Regions from separate parts of the Atlantibacter sp. MEI4A-1023 genome, predicted to be linked through region 1. Evidence: predicted binding sites of a transcription regulator. Region 1 holds the regulator's gene; each other region holds the start of a gene.
What was found. The regulator LexA, encoded in region 1, represses DNA repair genes until DNA is damaged. The targets are predictions, from matches to a motif close to TNCTGTATGTACATACAGNA.
Positions count from the first base shown of each region.

Region 2: the regulator LexA is predicted to act here: its motif matches at 2,959-2,978, upstream of umuD (translesion error-prone DNA polymerase V autoproteolytic subunit).
Region 3: the regulator LexA is predicted to act here: its motif matches at 3,679-3,698, upstream of sulA (SOS-induced cell division inhibitor SulA).

Region 1 covers NZ_CM149568.1:4,324,013-4,331,746, forward strand. The annotation lists gene ACVV26_RS20510 (quinone oxidoreductase) at 1-36, shown strand, start outside; gene pspG (envelope stress response protein PspG) at 214-456, opposite strand; gene dusA (tRNA dihydrouridine(20/20a) synthase DusA) at 596-1,594, opposite strand; gene ACVV26_RS20525 (conjugal transfer protein TraF) at 1,687-2,979, opposite strand; gene zur (zinc uptake transcriptional repressor Zur) at 3,261-3,776, shown strand; gene ACVV26_RS20535 (CsbD family protein) at 3,848-4,057, opposite strand; gene dinF (MATE family efflux transporter DinF) at 4,281-5,615, opposite strand; gene lexA (transcriptional repressor LexA) at 5,699-6,307, opposite strand; gene ACVV26_RS20550 (diacylglycerol kinase) at 6,416-6,784, opposite strand; gene plsB (glycerol-3-phosphate 1-O-acyltransferase PlsB) at 6,917-7,734, shown strand, end outside.
Region 2 covers NZ_CM149568.1:2,269,540-2,277,273, forward strand. The annotation lists gene ACVV26_RS10965 (autotransporter outer membrane beta-barrel domain-containing protein) at 1-853, shown strand, start outside; partial or broken gene ACVV26_RS10970 (S24 family peptidase) at 1,107-1,310, shown strand; gene ACVV26_RS10975 (glutamine amidotransferase) at 1,284-2,048, opposite strand; partial or broken gene ACVV26_RS10980 (Y-family DNA polymerase) at 2,307-2,482, shown strand; gene umuD (translesion error-prone DNA polymerase V autoproteolytic subunit) at 3,052-3,501, shown strand; gene umuC (translesion error-prone DNA polymerase V subunit UmuC) at 3,510-4,784, shown strand; gene ACVV26_RS10995 (Ig-like domain-containing protein) at 5,081-7,734, opposite strand, start outside.
Region 3 covers NZ_CM149568.1:2,858,092-2,865,825, reverse strand. The annotation lists gene ACVV26_RS13845 (AAA family ATPase) at 1-978, opposite strand, end outside; gene matP (macrodomain Ter protein MatP) at 1,161-1,616, shown strand; gene ompA (porin OmpA) at 1,713-2,795, opposite strand; gene sulA (SOS-induced cell division inhibitor SulA) at 3,148-3,657, opposite strand; gene ACVV26_RS13825 (TfoX/Sxy family DNA transformation protein) at 3,874-4,491, shown strand; gene yccS (YccS family putative transporter) at 4,471-6,606, opposite strand; gene ACVV26_RS13815 (YccF domain-containing protein) at 6,624-7,070, opposite strand; gene helD (DNA helicase IV) at 7,195-7,734, shown strand, end outside.

The sequences.
Region 1 (7,734 bases):
CGGGCAACCCAGGGTTCCAGTTTGTTGATACCGTAGAAAGAATTAGGGCTTCCCGCAGGAAGCCCTTTCTTTTTATAGTTCGCGCCGTATGTAGGGTACAGCTGCGATGAATTCGTTAACCCGTGCATACTGACAGATTAACCCTGCAATTCCTACGCAGCACCCTGAATAAATCCTTACCGGATCATCAGGTTGTGACCCATGCCGCAATCCTTAGTAACGCCAACGGTTGTTGCGCTGATAAAGCGGAAGCTTCGGCTGTTTTATTGTCCGTACCACCCAAACGATGGCGATTGCCAGTAATAACCAGGGCAAAACTTTAAAAATAATCGCGAATAATCCGCCGACAAACATTAATGCCGTCGCCACTGCCAGCGCCACCAGTATGCCGAGCAGCGACACGCCGGTCACCAGTAGCATCACAAAAAACCCTAACACGAACAGAATTTCCAGCATGGCTTTCTCTCCCAAAAAAATACGTTCCTGAGAGTGCTATTACAAGAAACATGCCAAAGTTAATTCGTTGATTTTAAAGAGCTACGCCCCGTCACGACGGACGAGGCGTAGCGAATTTGACTACTTTTTAGTGAAAAATTTATTGCGGATTAGCGACTTTTTGCAGCGCGCGTTCCAGCACATCCACATCCGCGCCCGCTTTATGGGCATTTTCGCTTAAATAGCGCCGCCACTGGCGCGCACCGGGTACGCCCTGAAACAGCCCGAGCATATGACGGGTGATGTGGCCAAGATACGCCCCCTGGCTCAGCTCGCGCTCGATATAGGGGTACATGGCGCGCACCACCGCAACCGGATCGGCCAGGTGGCTCTCCACGCCGAAGATTTCTCTATCGACCGCCGCCAGAATCCCTGGGTTTTGATACGCCTCACGCCCGACCATCACCCCATCCATATGCGCCAGATGGACTTTCGCCTGCTCAAGAGACGTGATGCCGCCGTTAATCGACAGGGTCAAATGTGGAAAATCACGCTTCAGTTGATACACGCGCGGATAGTCCAGCGGCGGGATTTCGCGGTTTTCCTTCGGGCTCAGGCCGGAAAGCCAGGCTTTACGGGCATGGATGATAAACATCTCGCATTCGCCCTTGCCGGACACGGTGTTGATAAAATCACAAAGGAATTCGTAGCTGTCCTGGGCGTCAATGCCGATACGGGTTTTTACAGTGACCGGAATGGACACCACGTCGCGCATCGCCTTGATACAGTCCGCTACCAGCTGCGCATTGCCCATCAGGCAGGCACCGAACATACCGTTCTGTACACGGTCGGACGGGCAGCCGACGTTAAGGTTGATCTCGTCGTAGCCGCGCGCTTCAGCCAGTTTCGCGCACTGCGCCAGCGCTGCCGGATCGCTACCGCCGAGCTGCAATGCCACCGGATGCTCTTCTTCATTGAATGCCAGATAGTCGCCTTTGCCGTGGATAATCGCCCCGGTGGTCACCATTTCGGTATACAGCAGCGTATGGCTTGACAGCAGGCGCAGGAAATAACGGCAATGTCTGTCAGTCCAGTCGAGCATCGGCGCGATAGAAAAGCGATGGGCGGCAAAAACGGTGGGTTGAGATTCTGGCAGCATAATCAAACGATGGCGTATCAGGTTAAAAAAGGGGCGACACTATACCACACTCTGTAAAAATGGGCGGAATGTCGCCATTCCGTCCAGTGATTTTAGAAGGTGACTTTAAGTTGCGCTCCTGCTCCCCAGGTTTCTTTCTCGCCGACAATACCGGTTAAATCGATATGCACCCGGTTAAACGGCGCGAAGCCCAGCCCGGCGGTAAACACGTCATTATCATTGCCTTTCATATCGGCACGATAACCGGCGCGCACCGCCAACCAGGGGAGTGGGCGCACTTCCGCCCCCACGCCGGCGTACTGGCTGTTATCTTCGCTTTTGAATCCTTTGGTTTCGGTGAGATCGCCATCAGCCGCCAGGGTCAAAATACCGCTATGCCAGGCAACACCCGCCGTGACCAGCGGCGTAATTTCATAACTATCGCGAAAACCGTTGACCTCTTTGGCATTAATATCGCGAGAAATCAGGTTCTGCCCGCTCAGGCCAACGGTCCAGTTTTCACTAAGATCGGCGGCTAAACCGGCGTCAACGTTGAAACCGGTATTGTCAGTACGGTAACGGCTACTGTTCCAGTCGCTACTGTCGTAGGCATAAATTGGCACACTGTAATTATACAGCCAGGTTTTTTGCAGCTTCGGGGTCACGCCGAAAGAAACCGGCACGCCGCCCATATCGAATTGCTTTGCAAAAGCAACGCCATAGTCGGAAACAATCGCCACGCGACCAAAACCGGTAGAGTGAAGGTTATCGGTGATCTCATCACTACCGTTCAGGATGGCATCGCGCGCAACGTCAATGGCAATGGCCTCGCTTCCCTGGATCCCTCTCAGGTACGTAATATCCTCCTGATCGATCCAGGAACTGACCCGGGCATGGGCATAGCCTTTCGCCACAAAAGCGACCGAGAGCATATCGCTGGGAATACTGACGGCCAGCCCGGCCCCCGCTCGCGCGGTGGCGATTTTGCCCTCCAGCGACTCTAGCTGATCCGCCAGTTCACCTGCGGCATTCTGAAACTGTTGGACTGATTCGCCGAGGTTCAATAAGTCTTCCGGACCAAAATCGTTAATCACCTCTTTGTAGTAATCAATACGATCACTAATGTTATCGATTTCGTCCTGTAAATTGTCTTTATCGCTGATTTGCGCGCCCACGGTGGGGAAAATAATGGTGACAGAATCTTCTGGCTGCGCTTTTGCCAGCAACGCCGGGTTAATCAGTACCCCGCTGCCATAATGCGCAGACGCGACGCCGGTTCCTCCCATTGCATCTCCACGCGCTTCCGTCCAGGTATTAGCCGCCCTGGCCTCACTCGTTACCACCAAAAAAACTGCTAATGCTGTTATAGAAAGTTTTATTTTTTTCACAGGAGTTTGTCTCGTCATAGGTTGCGTAACAGGCGCTGTGTCCCTGCACAGCGGAAAATGTTGGCGGCAAATGTCCCTATGAAAGACAGGCGTCAGAGCCCTGAAAGCGCGCCGCCTTCAGGCGGCTCATGTTCATTATTTGTAAGTCTTTAATATTTATAGATGTGGTTTTTTTCAATCGAACTGATACGTATGGATGAGCTTGCGAAAAACGAAGCGGAAGAACGATCCTGCGCACTGTCGGCGTTTTGGACGGATCATGATAAAATAAGCGTTTTACGTGACCCATGGGGATGCTGATGGATACGACGACGTCACAACATATGCTTGCCCTGGCAGAAGATCTTTGCCAGCAACGAAACGTACGCCTGACCCCGCAGCGCCTCGAAGTGTTGCGCTTAATGACGTTACAAAAAGGCGCGATTAGCGCTTACGATCTCCTGGATTTGCTGCGCGAATCCGAGCCGCAGGCTAAGCCGCCGACAGTCTATCGGGCGCTGGACTTCCTGCTGGAGCAAGGGTTTGTTCACAAGGTTGAATCAACCAACAGCTATGTTCTGTGCCATCTGTTCGATCAACCGACGCATACTTCAGCGATGTTTATTTGCGACCGCTGCGGCGTCGTCAAAGAGCAGAGCGCGCAGGGTGTAGAGAAGATCATGGATGCGTTAGCCGCCGATATGGGCTTTACGCTGCGGCATAATGTCATTGAAGCGCACGGGCTGTGCTCAGGCTGCAAAGAGGTAGAATCGTGCCGTCACCCGGAACACTGTGGTCACGACCATTCAGTTCAGGTGAAAAAACGCGGTAAGTGAAGGCGTTAATGGTACATCCTTGTACCTGGCAGGGTAGCCATGAGGGTGGCTAAGCAGAGAAACGACGGGGATTACCAGCGGTAATCGTTACGGGTTTCCCAGTCTTTTACTTCGTTCTCTGCCTGATCTTTCTCGTATCCATAACGTTCCTGGATTTTCCCTACGAGCTGATCGCGTTTACCTTCGATAACGGTCATATCGTCGTCAGTGAGTTTACCCCACTGCTCTTTCATTTTACCTTTGAACTGTTTCCAGTTACCGCCGACTTCGTCTTTATTCATGATGTAGTCCTCATCGTTCGGTTATAAACGCTAAATGTTTATCGTCCGTGTTTAACAGTTATTATCTGCTGGACGTGATAATGAGTTTAGTCGACCATTCCGACTCGTTTGAAACATTCAGAATCTTTAACCAAGCGCGAAAGATAAAAATCGGCATTAATGATACAAAAATTTTATATATCAAACAGATATTCAGAAATTAAATGAGAGTCAGCAGATGTAACTAACCATGACCCGTCTCGTTGAACCAGCTATTGCGCTGCCAGTGGCGCCGCCAGATGAGCCATAACGACAGCCCGCGCAATGCCAGAAATACCGCTACCGCCAGCCATAGCCCGTGATTACCCAGCCAGGGCAAAGCGATTAATGTCACGCCGAAACCCGCAGCCGCCACGGCCATACTGTTACGCATTTCCGCGCCACGGGTAGCGCCGATAAACATGCCGTCCAGCAGATAACACCACACGCCAACCAGCGGCAGCACAACCTGCCAGCCGAGGTAACGATCCGCTTGCTGTTGTAAAACCGGCAGCGAGGTCAGTAGCGCAACAATATGCTCGCCCCAAAGCGCATAAACCGTAGCGAACATCAGCGCCACCAGGCCCGCCTGGCGACAGGCGGCATGCCAGACTTTAATCAGTTGGTTGCTGTTACCTGCGCCGTAAGCCTGCCCGGAATGGGCTTCCACCGCATAGGCGAAACCATCCAGTGCGTAGGCGGTGAACGTCAGCAGCGTCATCAGGACGGCATTCACCGCCACCACATCGCTACCCATCCGCGCCCCTAAAATCGTGACGCTGGCGAAACAGATTTGCAGCAGCAGCGAACGCAGCATAATGTCGCGATTGAGCGCCAGTAAACGCCAGATATCGCCGCGCCAGGCAGAGAGCAGCATTGCCGGATTGATGCCCCGCAGCGTCATGACATGCCAGGCCATCAGCAATCCGACGATCAGCGTGATGTATTCCGCCGCCACCGTTGCCAGCGCAGCGCCCTGCACGTTCATATCCAGCCCCACCACCAGCCACAGGTCGAGTGCGATATTCAGCACATTGCCAACAACCAGCAGGATCACTGGCGCTCGCGCGTACTGCACCCCCAATAACCAGCCTAACAGCACCAGGTTCGCCAGCGTCGCAGGCGCGCTTAGCCAGCGGATTTCCAGAAAGCGCCGCGCCTGATGTAATACTTCTTCGCTGCCGCCTACGATATGCAACGCCAGGTTAATCAGCGGGGTCTGTAACAGCATAATCGCCACCCCGGCCAGCACCGCCAGCAGTAGCGGTTGCACCAGGGCTCGCGCCATCGCCTGCGGGTTTTTTGCACCAAATGCCTGGGCGGTTAACCCGGTGGTGCTCATTCGCAGAAACAGCAGCAGCATAAACAGAAAACTGGTGGCGGTTGCGCCAATGGCGACACCGGCTAAATAAACGGGGCTATCGAGATGGCCGATAACGGCGGTATCCACCAGGCCGAGCAGCGGCACGGTAATATTGGAGAAGATCATGGGTAGCGCCAGGCGCCACAATGCTTTATCAGCAGACGTGAAAAATGGCATGACGCAATCCGTAGCGGTAGGGAATTCTGGAAAGCAAAAAGCCGTAACGCGGCGCGCTACGGCTTCAAATCAGACAGCAGAGCTTACAGCCACTCGCCGTTGCGGATCACGCCGACAGCAAGCCCTTCGATAGAAAAGGCCTGCTGGCGCAGGTCAACAACGATTGGGGAGAATTCGCTGTTTTCCGGCAGTAACTGCACCGTGTTGCCCTGTTTGTTCAGGCGCTTAACGGTCACTTCGTCATCGATGCGCGCGACCACCACCTGGCCGTTACGTACATCCTGAGTTTTATGCACCGCGAGCAAATCGCCGTCCATAATCCCGATATCTTTCATCGACATACCGCTAACGCGCAGCAGGAAATCCGCGCTGGGCTTAAACAAGCCGGGATCGACCTGGTAATGGCCTTCGATATGCTGCTGAGCTAACAGCGGTTCGCCCGCGGCAACGCGCCCAACCAGCGGCAACCCCTCTTCCTCTTCCACCAGCAAACGCAGACCGCGCGATGCGCCAGAAACGATTTCAATCACCCCTTTACGCGCCAGGGCTTTTAAATGTTCTTCTGCAGCGTTAGGAGAACGAAAGCCCAGACGCTGTGCAATCTCCGCACGAGTGGGAGGCATGCCGGTTTGGCTGATGTGATCCCGAATGAGATCAAACACCTCTTGCTGTCTGGCCGTTAAACTTTTCATTCCGCCCCCTGGGTGCATATACAGTAATGCTGTGAGTATATACAGCTAACGGTGATTTTGAAACCACAAAATGAGCAAATATCCGCATGTTAGCGACATCTGGAAGAGTTATCGCAAATTTGACCAGAGCAATATGCCCCAGGTCATCAGCGCCAGTAAAATAGCAAACAGTACCGCCGCCGAGCCCATGTCTTTGGCGCGCCCGGAAAGCTCATGAAATTCCGGGCCGATGCGATCGACCACCGCTTCGAGGGCGCTATTAAGGATCTCAACTATCATCACCAGAATGACGGAGCCAATCAGCAACACCCGGGTAATCGGATCGACATCCAGCCAGCAGGCGATAGCAATGGCGACAATCGCCGCGACGCCCTCCTGGCGAAACGCCGCTTCGTTCTTCCAGGCGGCGCAAATGCCTTTCCAGGAGTAACCTGCTGCTTTAATTATTCGTATCAACCCGGTGGTGTTATTCGCCATGAAAGGAAACCTTTTTAAAAAACGCGCATCAATAGCAGTGAGCAACGAAACGTAAGCACCACAGAAATTCCCGGTTGTTTCTGATATTCTTGCGGTGCAATTGCATTGTTAACCAGAGGCTTTACATCGTTTATGTCCGGCTGGCCACGAATTTACTACAAATTACTTAATTTACCATTACGCGTACTGGTAAAAAGCAAATCCATTCCGGCGGATCCGTGCGCCGAACTGGGGCTCGATACCTCGCGCCCGATTATGTACGTTCTTCCGTACAACTCGAAGGCGGACTTGCTGACGCTGCGCCAACAATGTCTGGCACACGATTTGCCCGATCCGCTGGAGCCTCTCGAAATTGACGGCACTCTGCTGCCGCGCCATGTGTTTATTCACGGCGGGCCGCGGGTATTCACCTATTACACGCCGAAAGAGGAGTCGATTAAGTTATTCCACGACTATCTCGATCTGCATCGCAGCAATCCGCAACTTGATGTGCAGATGGTGCCGGTGTCGGTGATGTTCGGGCGCGCGCCGGGCCGTGAAAAAGGCGAAGTGAACCCGCCGCTGCGGATGCTGAACGGCTTGCAGAAATTTTTTGCCGTTTCCTGGTTAGGGCGCGACAGCTTTGTACGCTTTTCGCCCTCGCTGTCGCTGCGCCGCATGGCGGATGAACACGGCACCGATAAAACCATTGCCCAGAAGCTGGCGCGAGTGGCGCGTATGCACTTCGCCCGCCAGCGCCTGGCCGCCGTAGGGCCGCGTTTACCGGCGCGTCAGGACCTGTTTAATAAGCTGCTGGCCTCTAAAGCCATTGCCCGCGCGGTAGAAGACGAAGCGCGCAGCAAAAAAATCTCCCATGAAAAAGCCCAGCAAAATGCCGTGGCGTTGATGGAAGAGATTGCGGCGAACTTCTCTTACGAAACCATTCGTCTGATGGATCGCATTCTGGGCTT
Region 2 (7,734 bases), 2.1 Mb from region 1:
CGTGTGGGTTCAGGCACTGTACGGCAATCAGCAGAGCGATGGCTTTAGCGCCGGGAACACCCGTTACGGTTACGACACCGATTTCTGGGGCGTGATCGTCGGGGTGGATAAAGACTACGCCCTGGCAAACGGCAACCTGCGGACCGGCGTGGCGGTGAATACCGGCAAAGGCAAAACCGACTCTGACGGTGATTTCAATGCGACTCGCGATGATTTCAACTTTACCGGCGTCTCGCTGTATCAAAACTGGCGCAACGAGGCGTTTAACCTGACGGCGGACGTTGGATACAGCGCAGGCAGCCACGATCTGTCCCAGCATTTACCCGGCTGGGCAGGGATGGGCGGCAAGCTGAAAGCCGATAACGTTGATGCCTCAGTATTCACCGTTGGCCTGAACGGTGAGTATGTGATTGATGCGTCGGTGTTGAATATCATCCCGCATGTGGGCGCGCGTTATAACCAGCTCACCACGGACGGCTTCACTACGCGCACCGCAGATCGTGACGGCGTGTTTAAAACCGATAAAACCCGTCAGGATATCTGGCAATTCCCGGTAGGGGTGCGGCTGAACAAAGCCTGGGCGATGGACTCTGGCTGGGCGCTGAGCACCGATGCGGATATGTCGGTGGTGTTTGCCGCAGGGGATACTGACGTGACCAGTAAAGTCAGGACGACGGGTATTCCGGCTTCAGACAGCATCTCGGCTGAAGTCATGGATAAAACCGCGTTCGAAGGCAGGCTGGGCGTGAAAATGCAAAAAGGCAATATGACCTGGGGCGTGGGCTATAGCCTGGACGCGTCCAGCCACAACACCGGCCAGCAGGTCGGGATTTCTTACCGCTACACGTTCTGATCCCTTAACCCCGACCGCCTGCCTGTGCAGGCGGTCTTTTTTATCCCCGTGTCACGCTGTCACGTTTTGAATCGGTTAAAAAATAAAATCCTCAATTTGTTCAATCGCCTGCGGCGAAGCGGCCAAAATGGCGTTATCGGTTCCGCAAAAACAATAAGTCTGTATATAAACACAGTGATGTTGGGTCTGACAAAAAATGAACCGATTAATCCCTTTAAGCTAAGCGACTCGCCCCGAATTTTTACCGCTCTTTCTGGAGTATGTGCCGTGCGGCTTTCCGTCCCCCGCGCAGGATTACGTGGAAACGCGTATCGATATTGCGGCGTTATGCATTCAACACCCCAGCGCGACCTATTTCCTTAAGGCCTCCGGGGATTCGATGACGGGAGAGGGCATCTCCGATGGGGATTTGCTGGTGGTGGACAGCGCGTTAACCCCGCAGCACGCTCGGTTCGTCGAAAATATCCTGGCTCGGGTGGCCGCACGTCTGTTGGATGAAAAAACGCAGCACGTTTCGGGCTTCCGGGGCATCGCGGACTTCACTGAGCATCGCATCAACATCGCGGCCTTCGCTGTGCAGCACCTCCGCGCGGAATTGCATTAGCGCCGTTGAAATCACGGGCGTAAATTCCGGGTGGAACTGCGTGGATACCGCGTTCGGCCCATAGCGCACAATCTGGTGCGGGTCATGGCTGGACCAGGCCAGCGCAGAGGCGCCCGGCGGTAGTTCGACCACGGTCTGCATATGCGTTAAGTGCGCGGTAAAGGTCTGCGGAAAAGTATTGAGTAGCGGGTCCTTTTTGGCTTCCGGTGTCAGGGTGATTTGCTGGTTGCCCGCTTCACGGCCCTGGGGATGGTAGTCAACGCGTCCCCCGAGGGCATACGCCATAAGCTGGTGACCGTAGCAGACGCCGAACAGCGGCATATGGATACGCATGGCTTCGCGGATCCACTCTGCCATAGCTTCACTCCACGGCAGGCGCTCCGTCACCATTGCCCAGGAGCCAGTGATGATCGCCATCCTGTGTGGGTCGGGCTCCGGCAGCGGCTCGCCCTCAAACACGCGGATCACGTCGACTGCGCCAACGGGCACCTGCAACGCATGGCAAAACCATACCGGGACATCATCGTGTACTGCGCGCATCTCCTCCGGGGGCGTACCCACCTGAAGAATGATGATTGGACTCACTTGCATCAATAAAACTCCACGTAATAAACATCAATACGTAACGCCTGAGATTACTTTGCGCTCTTTAGTACAAAAAATCATCAGAAATATCCTCAAGATAACTATTTTTATTTCTAATGCCTTGAGCCGCATGCAGAATTAACGATACTGTTTATATATACAGATTCATTATATATTTATCATGCAACTAATTGATTACACACAGCTGCCGCGCGCAGCATAACCTCCTCGCCGCGACGCGAGTTGATTTAAGAGCCGACCACCATGTTTGCGCTGGTTGACGTCAACAGCTTTTACGCCTCCTGTGAGGCGATCTTCCGGCCAGATTTATGGGGCGACCGGTGGTAGTGCTGAGTAATAACGATGTCTGCGTGATCGCGCGCAATGCCCAGGCGAAGGCGATAAGGGTTTTTATGGGCGTGCCGAAGCGACGATCAAAGCTTACCGTGGGCCCGGGTCCGTTATTTAAGCTACTGCGAGGCAAAATATCTTTTCCCCCAAAATACACATTTTGAAGTTTTTTCAGGCTATATCCGACCACGATTGCCTGGCAGGGAAAAACCGGTGGCTAGTGCGACTCTGCAATGCGTATTTCCGCCATACGACTCTGGTACGAATTTTTTACTTACCAAGGGCTAAGTAAAACCAATCCAATTCCTCGGGCAGCACTGTCGGGACCCATTTATAGCGGACGGGGCTTGGTTCCCAGAATCACAAAGCTTCCTCGCATACCTGACGATCAAACCTCGTTTAACCTTTTGCACCGTGCTGCTAACAGTTCATTACGCGAACAATTAATGTTTGTCAGGCATGACATCGCAAGTGTGCTGCTTAAATAACCCGTTTTCTCAGCCTGGTGCATGCGTTTTAGAATTTGTTAGTTCGTTCCCCTTGTCAGCGCATCATCGCTCATTAATACTGTATATATAAACAGTAAAAATAAAAGGTGTCTTATGCGCAAACCAGTTTTCACTCACTTCCTTCCAAGGGATATCCGGAGTATGTCTCTATGAAACCTCTCACTTACTCTGAGAAACTGACATTTTTTTGTCCACCCGTTTTTACTCCACCGGTGCGTGTACCTCTCTTTGCGGAGCCTTGCGCGGCAGGATTTCCATCCCCGGCTCAGGATTATGTCGAAAAAGAGCTGGATTTAAATGAGCTTTGTATTCGCCGACGAGCCTCGACTTTTTTTGTACGCGCCAGCGGTTGCAGTATGCAGGATATTGGACTCTGCGACGGCGATATCATGGTGGTTGACCGGGCAGAGGCGGCTGTTCACGGCGATATTGTTATCGCAGAAGTAAATGGCGAGTTTACTGTTAAACGTCTTCAACTGGAGCCGTGTGTCGCGCTCTTGCCAATGAACCCAGCTTTCTCTGTTATTTATCCGAAAGAATTACAACTGCTCGGTGTCGTCACCTGGTTTTTCAACAGTACCCGAGCCCGCCGGAGGTAACGATGCCAATGTTTGGTCTTGCAGATGTAAACTCATTCTATGCCAGCTGTGAAGCATTGTTTCGCCCAGACCTGCGTGGCAAACCGATTGTGGTGCTGAGTAATAATGACGGATGTGTTATCGCGCGTAATGCAGGTGCAAAAGCGTTAGGAATAAAAATGGGCGTACCTTGGTTTCAAATTAAAACTCAGGCTTATACGAAACAGGTACATGTTTTTAGCTCAAATTATGCGCTTTATCATAGCCTTAGTCAGAGAGTGATGATCGCCCTTGAGGAGATCGCGCCGCGGGTCGAACAGTACAGTATCGACGAAATGTTTCTGGATTTGACCGGCATTGACCGCTGTGAAGATCTTGAACATTTTGGCCGACGTCTCAGAGGGCACATTCTTAACACAACCGGGCTGACCATTGGCGTGGGTATAGGGCCGACCAAAACACTGGCCAAATCAGCCCAATGGGCAGGCAAGGAGTGGAAACAATTTCGCGGCGTCCTGGCGCTTACGCCGGATAACCCGAAGCGCACAACGACGCTACTGGAAAATCAGCCAGTAGAGGAGGTCTGGGGGGTGGGCAGGAGAATAGGCAAACGCCTTAACCTGATGGGTATAAAAAATGCCTTACAGCTCGCTCAGTCCAACACGAGATTTATCCGGGAAAACTTCACGGTCGTTCTGGAACGTACCGTTCGAGAACTGAATGGAGAATCCTGCATTCCTCATGAAGAACTTCCTCCGTCAAAGCAGCAGATTGTTTGTTCGCGCTCCTTCGGTGAGCGCATCACGTCAAAAGACACTATGCGGCAGGCGATATGTCAGTACGCTACACGCGCGGCTGAAAGGCTGAGGGGGGAACGTCAGTTTTGCCGGCACGTTGGGGTTTTTATCAGAACATCACCACACGCTATCAACGAAATATATTACGGTAACAGCGCTGGGGAGGCACTTGCTCTCCCCACTCAGGATACGCGAGATATTATTGAAGTCGCCGTGCGTTCGCTCGACCGAATCTGGCTGGATGGCCGACGTTACATGAAAGCAGGCGTCACACTCGATGATTTTACGCCGAATGGTGTGACCCAACTAAGCCTCTTTGACGAGGACAAACCAAGAGTGCAAAGCGCCCAACTAATGAAAGTACTGGATGGCATCAATCAATCTGGGTTGGGTAACGTGTGGTTTGCGGGACAAAGTGTCAACAGAGAGTGGGAAATGAAACGAGAAATGCTTAGCCCGGCGTGGACGACACATTGGGACGATATCCCGATAGCCCGCATACGATGAAGCCACTTCCGGAAACATATGTTTTCCTCAAAGGTTGCTTTTCTATTCCACATAAATGGCGACATGAGCCATCGGGTGATGAGCATTCTGGAAGAGGTGGCGCCTGCCACCGAGGTTTATTCCATTGATGAGAGTAAGTTATAAAGTGTGGACGATATGTGCGGCATCAGGAGAAAACGGAACAAACACACGAACAGCAGATGGAATTGCTAGAGCAGAAACTGGAAGGTAACAATACCCCCCTTACAGGGGGGTATTCTGGAAAGCCACCTTCCAGGAAGGTGGTCTTTTACTAATTAAAGGTTTTTATAACATGCTGTCCCACCGCGTACAGTTGAGCTATTCATTGAACCAACCGGTAAGTAAACAGCTGTATTAGCACCATCCACTTCAAGCAAATTACTGGTGGCAGCAGGTATGAGACCAAACTTCTGAATATCTCCCCACTCGTTCCAGAGTGTTCCGCTAGAACCACTTCGAGCTCCAGCTACGCTTAGAACCAGTTTTGCATCTGGAGATGAATATCCCTGGGATGGGCACCACGTTTCACCAAAGGTAGTTTCGTCCATACCATCATGGAATATAAACCATTTTTCGAGACTAAATTTATATTCTATGGCCGCCCCTCCAGTTTTTGGGGTTGCGCTTATAGTGACAGGACTACTGTTCCCGGTAGAAATAAACTCTACTGTTCCAGAAGCGTCAACGGATACCCAGTCACTGTCTACACTCCAGTTATAATCACTGTTTTTAGATTTATCTCCTTTGATTGCAAATTGGAACTTGGCGCCAACAAAGCCAGTTTTAGGGAAGCCCAAGTCAAGACCAAAATTAGAACCATTTACCGCCAGTAGAGTGGATGATGGCATGGGTTCAGGAGGTGGCGCTATAAACGTCAGGTCAATTTCACCACCTGTGTCGGATGAATTTGTCTTACTTTGAGCCTTAATAGTAACTGATTCTCCGGTTACATCTGTTACATTTAGTTGTACTACACCGTTTATATCGGTTGCCACTGTTGTGGTTTTTTCAGCTGTACCCAACATGGCTGAGCCTGTGGTAGTAAATACAACATCTTCATTCGGCACCAAATTTCCCTTTGCATCCTTCACTGTAGCGGTGACCACAACAGCAGATTTACCATCAGCTACTTGTTCCACAACATCTGAAGCCAGAGTTGTCACTGCAGTCGATGCATTAGCTTTAAAATGGACTGAAGCTGTCTGGCTTACCTCTTTAATAGTCGCCGTTACGGTGTATGTACCCGATATCTCACTTGTCAGGTCTGTATGGGCAAGGCCATAAGCATCTGTGATGGCTGAAGCGGTTACAACCGTCGCCCCCGTCGTCACACTAAACGTCACAGTCATTTCTGGTACTAAGTTACCGTTAGCATCCGTCACTTTCGCTTGAACGCTGTCAGTAGCCTGACCATCAGCTATCACATTATCAGTCGTAACTGTGAGGTTATTTGCCGTAAGTGTGGCAGTGCTGCTGTCGGCCACGAAGGTGGTGTCGACAGACTGGCTGTTGCCGTTCACCGTGGCGGTGACCGCAGAAACGCCGGCCTTGGTACTGGTCAGGGTGGTGGTGGCGAAGCCGTCAGCATCGGTGGTGGCGGAAGCGGTGGTCACGGTCGCGCCGTTGGTGGCGGAGAAGGTGACCGCAGCGTCTTTCACTGCGTTGCCCTTGGCATCGGTGACAACCGCCTTGACGGCGTTGGTGGCGGTCCCGTCGGCCTTGGCGTTGTTGGTGGTGATCGTCAGGTTGCCGTCGGTGATGGTGGCGGTGCTGCTGTCGGCCACGAAGGTGGTGTCGACAGACTGGCTGTTGCCGTTCACCGTGGCGGTGACCGCAGAAACGCCGGCCTTGGTGCTGGTCAGGGTGGTGGTGGCGAAGCCGTCAGCATCGGTGGTGGCGGAAGCGGTGGTCACGGTCGCGCCGTTGGTGGCGGTGAAGGTGACCGCAGCGTCTTTCACTGCGTTGCCCTTGGCATCGGTGATAACCGCCTTGACGGCGTTGGTGGCGGTCCCGTCGGCCTTGGCGTTGTTGGTGGTGACCGTCAGGTTGCCGTCGGTGATGGTGGCAGTGCTGCTGTCGGCCACGAAGGTGGTGTCGACAGACTGGCTGTTGCCGTTCACCGTGGCGGTGACCGCAGAAACGCCGGCCTTGGTGCTGGTCAGGGTGGTGGTGGCGAAGCCGTCAGCATCGGTGGTGGCGGAAGCGGTGGTCACGGTCGCGCCGTTGGTGGCGGTGAAGGTGACCGCAGCGTCTTTCACTGCGTTGCCCTTGGCATCGGTGATAACCGCCTTGACGGCGTTGGTGGCGGTCCCGTCAGCCTTGGCGTTGTTGGTGGTGACCGTCAGGTTGCCGTCGGTGATGGTGGCGGTGCTGCTGTCGGCCACGAAGGTGGTGTCGACAGACTGGCTGTTGCCGTTCACCGTGGCGGTGACCGCAGAAACGCCGGCCTTGGTGCTGGTCAGGGTGGTGGTGGCGAAGCCGTCAGCATCGGTGGTGGCGGAAGCGGTGGTCACGGTCGCGCCGTTGGTGGCGGTGAAGGTGACCGCAGCGTCTTTCACTGCGTTGCCCTTGGCATCGGTGATAACCGCCTTGACGGCGTTGGTGGCGGTCCCGTCAGCCTTGGCGTTGTTGGTGGTGATCGTCAGGTTGCCGTCGGTGATGGTGGCGGTGCTGCTGTCGGCCACGAAGGTGGTGTCGACAGACTGGCTGTTGCCGTTCACCGTGGCGGTGACCGCAGAAACGCCGGCCTTGGTGCTGGTCAGGGTGGTGGTGGCGAAGCCGTCAGCATCGGTGGTGGCGGAAGCGGTGGTCACGGTCGCGCCGTTGGTGGCGGTGAAGGTGACCGCAGCGTCTTTCACTGCGTTGCCCTTGGCATCGGTGATAACCGCCTTGACGGCGTTGGTGGCGGTCCCGTCGGCCTTGGCGTTGT
Region 3 (7,734 bases), 1.5 Mb from region 1:
GAAGCCTTCACGCCATGCCCGTTGTTCAAGCATAGATGCAAGTTGTTCGGCGTTAAATGTTTCACCCTCGCATAACGATGAAACTTCGCGCAGCTGGCGCAGGATCCAAGAAGGATAAAGCGGCAACGTTTCCTGATCCTGAGTATAACGGGTCGCTTCGCGGATCAGGATCGGCCAGGCGCTGGCGTCAGGCGTGGGCAATTCATGGGTTGCTGCAATATGTAAAACCCATTGCTGCCACAGGCTCATCGCTTCTTCATCTGCGACCTGAAGGTTATCTTCAAACTCGCTATAAATGGCCAGTGAACTCAGCTCCGGCTCCATCTCCTGGAAATCTGCCAGCGATTCGCGATCGCCAACCAGCACGACCTTCAACTGAAGCGGCAAAGACGGCACCGAAACCGGCAACGGACGGGTTTCATCCTGTGAGAACCAGTCGAAGCGGTTACGCTCGACCATATGCTTTAAACGCAGCCACAGTAGCGGCTGGGAAAGCAGCGCACGGAGGGAAAGGATCAGCACACCGCCATTAGCCTGATGAATGAGACCGGGCTGTAAAGTGACCTTCTCGCCAGGCTGGCGCACACAGCCGAAGAGTTGTTCCGTCTCGACCCAGTCGGCAGAGACAATCTCGCCTGCACTGGTAAAGGGATCCTCAGTGCTGATGGCAGGGTGCAGCGTAACCGTATTATTCTCAATGGAATATCGGCCACCAAATAACTGGTCAGTTGCGGGGCTGTTTTCCTGCAGGTAGTCAGCGACGGTATCGAGATAATTTTTTTCTTCCGGCGCTCTGACGAGCATAAACGCGGAAGAAGAATAAGGGTGGATCAACTGTTCAAGGCCAAAGCATAAACGGGGCTGGATGGCTTGAATGTCGAGCGGTGAATCAGAGTCCGTTTTTGGCTGCGTAAACAGTTCAAGGTACCGATCGGTGTCGGTGACCAGAGCACGCCATGAAAGTTTATTAATGGTCAAAGTCGCTTTTTTAAGGTAGAGGTTAAAGGCGCGATTATAGCGTAATGGCAACAAGGACACACCCGTAATCAAGCAATTGCCCGGGAGAATCAGTCAGAGAGTCACAGGCTACGATTTCAATTCAGCGAAATGGAAAAAAACTGTTATTCTGAAGTGAGTTATACGGTCATCCTGAGATCACAATGAAATATCAACAATTGGAAAATCTCGAAAGCGGCTGGAAATGGAAATATCTGGTGAAGAAGCATCGCGAAGGCGAACTGATCACCCGGTACAGAGAAGCCAGCGCGGCCAAAGAGGCAGTGGACCTCTTACTCAACATGGAAAACGAACCCGTCCAGGTTGCCGACTGGATAGACGCGCATATTAATCCCGAGCTGATTAACCGCATGAAGCAGACGATTCGGGCCCGTCGCAAGCGTCATTTTAATGCGGAGCATCAGCATACCCGCAAAAAGTCTATCGACCTGGAGTATATGGTCTGGCAGCGTCTGGCTGGCCTGGCGCAGCGCAGAGGGATAACCCTCTCTGAAACCATCGTACAGCTCATTGAAGATGCTGAGCGTAAAGAGAAGTACGCCAGCCAGATGTCGACGCTGAAGCAGGATATTGAAGCATTGCTGGGTAAAGGGGAGTAAAGCGCTCTTTTTTATCTGAACGCCTTTGTTCATGTTCACTTAAGAACGACAGGCGAAAAAAAACCCCGCATTGCGGGGTTTTTTCATAACGGTAACTTAAGCCTGCGGCTGAGTTACAACGTCTTTGATACCTTTAACTTCGATTTCTACGCGACGATCCGGTGCCAGGCAGTCGATCAGAGCAGCGCGCGGTTTAACGTTATCACAGGTGCTGCCAGTAACCGGGTTAGATTCGCCCATGCCACGTGCAGAGATCTTGTCAGCCGGGATACCTTTAGAGATCAGGTAATCAACAACGGACTGAGCACGTTTCTCAGACAGACCCTGGTTGTAAGCGTCAGAACCGATACGGTCAGTGAAGCCCAGAACAACAACGGAACCGTCTTTCGGATCCAGATTGCTCAGCTGGGTGTACATCTGATCCAGAGCCTGCTGGCCTTCCGGTTTCAGAGTTGCTTTGTTGAAGTTGAACAGAACGTCAGACTTCAGAGTGAAGTGTTTGGTCTGTACTTCTGGAGCCGGAGCCGGAGCCGGAGCTACAACCGGTGCCGGAGCATCGTACTGGCCGAAACGGTAAGAAACACCCAGGCTCAGCATGCCGTTGTCAGGACGAGTACCTACAGTACCTGCGTCACCGATGTTGTTAACCCACTGGTATTCCAGACGGGTAGCGATGTCGCGGGTAACAGCCCATTCAACACCACCAGCGAATACTGGGGAAACGCCAGTGTCGTGGTCTTTCAGACGACCGCCAGCACCGTTGTCGTATGCTGCTTTAGAGTCAGCACGCCATACCATACCACCCAGACGGGTGTAGATATCCAGATCGTCAGTAACCGGGTAACCCAGTTTAGCGGTCAGTTGAACGCCCTGAGCTTTGAAAGCGCCGTTGTTAGTGTCGCCTTTGTACGGCATACGACCTAACCAGTCGTAACCCATTTCAAAACCAACGTACGGGTTAACCTGGTAACCACCGAAAGCACCTGCGCCCAGCTGGCTTTCGTGAGTCGGACCGTTACCGATGCGGCTGTCATAACCATTACCGTAGAAACCGGTATCGTGGTACTGGGACCAGCCCAGTTTACCACCTGCATACCAGGTGTTATCTTTCGGTGCGGCTTGCGCTACGGTAGCGAAGCCAGCCAGTGCCACTGCAATCGCGATAGCTGTCTTTTTCATTTTTTGCGCCTCGTTATCATCCAAAAGGCCATGAACATCTCTTAAAGAGCTCACGGTTAAATCCTTCACCGGGGTTATAGCTCAACTTGTAACTCTACCGTCTGTACGGTTTATTAATGAGCAACCCTGGCGATGTAAAGTCTACAACGTAGTTGAAAACTTACAAGTGTGAAGTCCGTCAGGCATATGAAAAAAAACGACTTGCGTACATATTTGTTAACATCTTTGCTGCAAATGTAGCCAGCGAAGAGAGGCTGGGCGTCGCGGAAGCCGCGTATTCCGCTTAAATTTCACTAATGAACAAAGACCTGTAAATATTAAAAAGTAATACCAGGATTTGTCTTAAATTTACTTAATGATACAAACCAGAATGAATTTTTAGCGCAGAACGCGGTCTCGTACCGTTAACACCCCCCCGTGAAGGGCGCATGATAAAACAGATGGCATTACCCATTTCCGCCGCTTCTGAAAGCGCCAGATGTTCCTCATCACTCATCTCGTAAGACAACCAGCCAATAACCACACTGTAATTTCCGGTGCGCAATGCGCGGAGCATGGCATCGACAGTAGTATAGGAATTTGATGGGCTCGCCTGCATCACTTTAGTCAGCGGTAGACCTGAGGCCTGAAGCCAGGAACGGCTCAGCCGCTGATTGGGCGTGAGCCACAGCAGCCAGCGCGATTGCTGACCAAGCTGTTGTAGTAAAGGGAGTAAAACACACTGGGTCATCCAGGGTTGATCTTCCTGGTAAACAATTTCGCTGACCATTCCTTTCATTTCCGGGGCAGTTGAGAATTCCAGATGCTTTTGTGTTGTGCGCATCGTTGTAACTGAGCGATTTGAATGAGCAGTAATGTTCATAATGTGTTCAACTCCAGCGTGTACTGTATGTTTGTACAGTACATCCAGGCAGCACAAAGATCAACCTTATTTTCTGAAAGCACCTCGCAATTCTTTTATCTAAATCTCCGCCGCAGAAAATTAATATTGCCGAGATTCGCCAAGTTGAATATGTTCGTTTTACAGGAATCAATAACGGATACATTCCTGTTATCTATTGATAATAAAGGAGTTATAATGAAGTCAATTACCACTGAAACGCTCATGCGTTTAGAGGGTTTATTAAAGACCCTGGGCGAAGTGCGTTGTCGTTCCTTGTTTGGCGGATACAGCCTGACGATTGATAAAGCCGCGTTCGGCATGCTGGTTGAAGGTGAGCTTTTTTTGCGGGCTAATGAACAAAGCGCGGGTTACTACACCCAACGTAATTTATCGAAGCTTAAATTTACTCGCCGGGGAAGGGCGGTCTACCTCAATTATTATCAGGTCGACAGTGAGCTGTGGAATAACCCCGATTTATTGGTGCAGTTAGCGGCTGACTCCATCAGTTGCGCCAATGAAGACATTGCTCATCGCCAACAGGAAATGCGCGTTAAGGATTTACCTAATCTCTCTTTGCAGTATGAAATAGGGTTGTGGGAAGTTGGTATCAGTGATGTCGATACCCTTAAAGCGTACGGCGCGAAAGAGTGTTGGTTAAGGTTACGCACCATTAAAAAAAATTGTGGCGTTAAAGCGCTCTATGCGCTGGAAGGGGCTATTGCCGGCCTACATGAAGCGGCGCTCCCGGCGGAAACCCGCCGGGAGCTCTATGAGTGGTTTATGCAGCAGCCTTTATCGGTCAGTGAGGGGTGAGACCTGATGCTGCAACTTACTCATTTCTGGCAATAGTGCTGCAATTAATCCTATCTGCTGCAAGACCAGTGCTTCTTTACTCTCCTGACGAGGCTCGATATCCCGGATTCGCTTCGTCAGCCCGGCTAATGCCCGTTGTACTTTACTTTCATCAGCCGGGAGATGATGCAGCGCATCATCGACATAGCAAACGGCATCGTCCAGGATAGCGAGGATCTCACTATTTACGACTTTTTCGCGATGCGCACCGAGAGCGGAAATATAGCCAGTTAATGAATGGTTCAGGCACAGCAATCGGAAGGCGGTTTCACGAATTGCATCGCTGACGTGAGGTTCCGTCGACATATTTGACACCACTGACGCGAGTTCTGCATCACGGTTATGGGCGTCACGCCGGGCGATACGGTAGGCGAGGCGGTTATCCCGGCCCTGATGATATTGCTCGAGGATCGCATCAAGATAGCGGCAGTTAGCATTGAGCGCCCGCTCAAGTACCTGATCGAGCCGGCGAAAGCGCCAGTCAGGCCAGATAAAGCTCACCGCAGCCCAGGCGATGGCGCAACCGATCAGAGTATCGATAACGCGAGGCAGCGCAACTTCAAAACCTTCGCCGAGTAAATTGAAGCACAGCAGCACCAGCAGCGTAATAAACATCGTTGCGTGAGCGTATTGCACGGTGCGGAACATAAAGAACAGCACGCCGGTGATCACGATTAATATCAGCTGACCTTCCAGAGAAGGCACGAACCACAGCACCGGAATGCCAATCGCCACGCCAATTAATGTACCGACCACCCTTAGCGTCAGGCGATGGCGCGTGGCGTTGTAGTTAGGCTGGCAAACAAACAGACTGGTTAGCAGGATCCAATAGCCGTGCTGCAAGCCGGTAACCTGAATAAACGCATAGCCGATACACAGCACCACCGACATTCTCACCGCATGGCGGAACAACGCCGATTCCGGCGTAAAGTGGCGGCTGAGGCGCAGCCAGATATCGTTGACGCCGTGCAGGCTGTCATCGGCAAGCTGGTTCTCATCGTTGCGCGGTTCAGCGAGAGTCTGCTCGGATTCAATGCTGGCTAACTGGGCGTCGACATCGCGTAAGTTATTGATGAGAAAGCCAATGGCTTTCTTTTCTGAATCCGACATTTCATCCGCACGAATGCGCGAAATGGCGGCATCAAGGTGAATAAAGGCGCGCTCAAAGCGCGGGTCATGCTGGTAGGGGGTACGCAGTAAGATAGAGCGCGCCAGCGCCTGGCACGCCTGCCCTTGCATAGAAAGTAGCCGCTGGAAGCGGAACATCACATCGCTGTATCGCAGCTTTTGGCGCAGTTCGTGATACTGAATGTGGGCGGAACTGGCCCGCTCATGAATATCCTGAGCGACAAAATAGTAGTGCAGGGTCCGGCGCGTGCCGCGCTGACCGCGATCGCCGCGCAGGCGGGTTAATAATAATGTCTTGGTCTGGTTAAGCGTGGCGATCACCTGGCTATTGGCCAGCGCCAGCTCCATCATCGGCGCCTGCCGTTCCTCTTCAATATCGGGATCGAACAGGCGCGATTTCATCTCAAGGTACCAGGCGAGCTGTTCATAGCTGCGGGCCAGACTATCCTGCAATGCCCTGACGGGAAAAATCACATGGCCGATCAGCGTCAGCAGGTTGTACCACACCGCGCCTGCCAGCAGCAGCAGTGGCTGTTGATACCAGTGCTCGTACAGCGAGACACCCAGCATGGTGTACACCGCAATTAATAACGCGCCAAACGCGATGGTGGCATAGCGCTGCCCAAGGCCGCCGAGCAATATAAAGCCGCAGGTGGAAACCGTCAGCCCAACCGCAAACAGCCATGGCCACGGGAATAACAGCTCAACAGAGGCGGACGCGATAAAAAAGCAGACCAGCGTGATGATCAGGTTACGTAGCCGCCCCGCCAGCCGATCGTCGAGATCGGTCAGCGCGGCGGCGACCACCCCCAGGGTCAGCGGAATAGTGAGTTTGACCTCGCCGAGCCACCAGGGAAGCGCCGCGCTGCCACACAGCGCGATAAAGATGCGGAAGTTATACAGCCAGGTGCTGTTCCAGGAATAACGCCTGAGCAGGGGGCTAAACATAACGTTGCCTGTTCCCATTATTGAAAACGGCGTCGGGCATTGGCTTCGCGCGCTGCTTGCGCTATTTCCACCGAAACCACCCTGCGCCCGACCGGCCAAAGCGCAATGGCGGCGATTTTAAAATTCGCGATGCCCACCGGGATCCCGATAATCGACACGCACTGCATAATCCCGGCGGCGATATGCATCAGGCATAGCCACCAGCCAAACAGCACCAGCCACACAATATTTAGCAACGTGCCGCCGGTATTTAAGATCGCGCTCTTGCTTTGCGGCTCCAGTTCGTCGACATGAACAGCTTCGTTGCCGTATGGCACCAGCGATAACTTTGTGATTTCCCAGCAGGAACGCGTTAACGGAAGGGTGATGATAAAAACAATACTCAGTACCGTCGCCAGCAGCCAGGAAAGGGTGGTAGCGAAGCCGCCGAGGACAAAATTGAGAATATTAAGAACCGTGCGCATAGAACATCTTCCTTTGATTGCTGAGCTAAAACATTAACCTCAGCAATTGTAACGCGTTTTTACTCTGGAGCGGCATATACAGGGCGGTTAAACTTAGCCTACGACGACTAACCGTGGTTACGTGATGGAACTGAAAGCAACTTCAATTGGAAAACGGCTCGCGCAGCATCCTTACGATCGCGTGGAGATCCTTACCGCTGGTGTAAAGGTGTCGGGCGATAGTCATGAATATTTAATCCCTTTTAACCAGCTGCTGGCGATGAGCTGTAAACGCGGGATGGTATGGGGTGAGCTTGAATTTGTGGTGCCGAATAACCAGGTGGTGCGTCTTCACGGTACGGAGTGGGCAGAAACCCAGCGTTTTTATCAGCATCTTCTGGGGCTCTGGACGCGCTGGAGCGAGGAGATGAGTGAAATCGCCGCATCGGTGTTGAACGAGCAATGTCAGCGGATCGCAACGCTGGCCCAACGCAATAAATGGCTGAAGCGCCATGAAATCCAGGGTATCCAGCAATCTATCCGTGCGGCCTTTAGCGCCTTGCCGTTGCCGCTTTCCCGTTTGACGGAGTTTGATAACTGCCGTGAGGCTTATCTTGAATGCAATAGCTGGCTGACCCATGTTGAAAAACGCCGTCAGCAGGCTAATCAAAAATTCACTGAACAG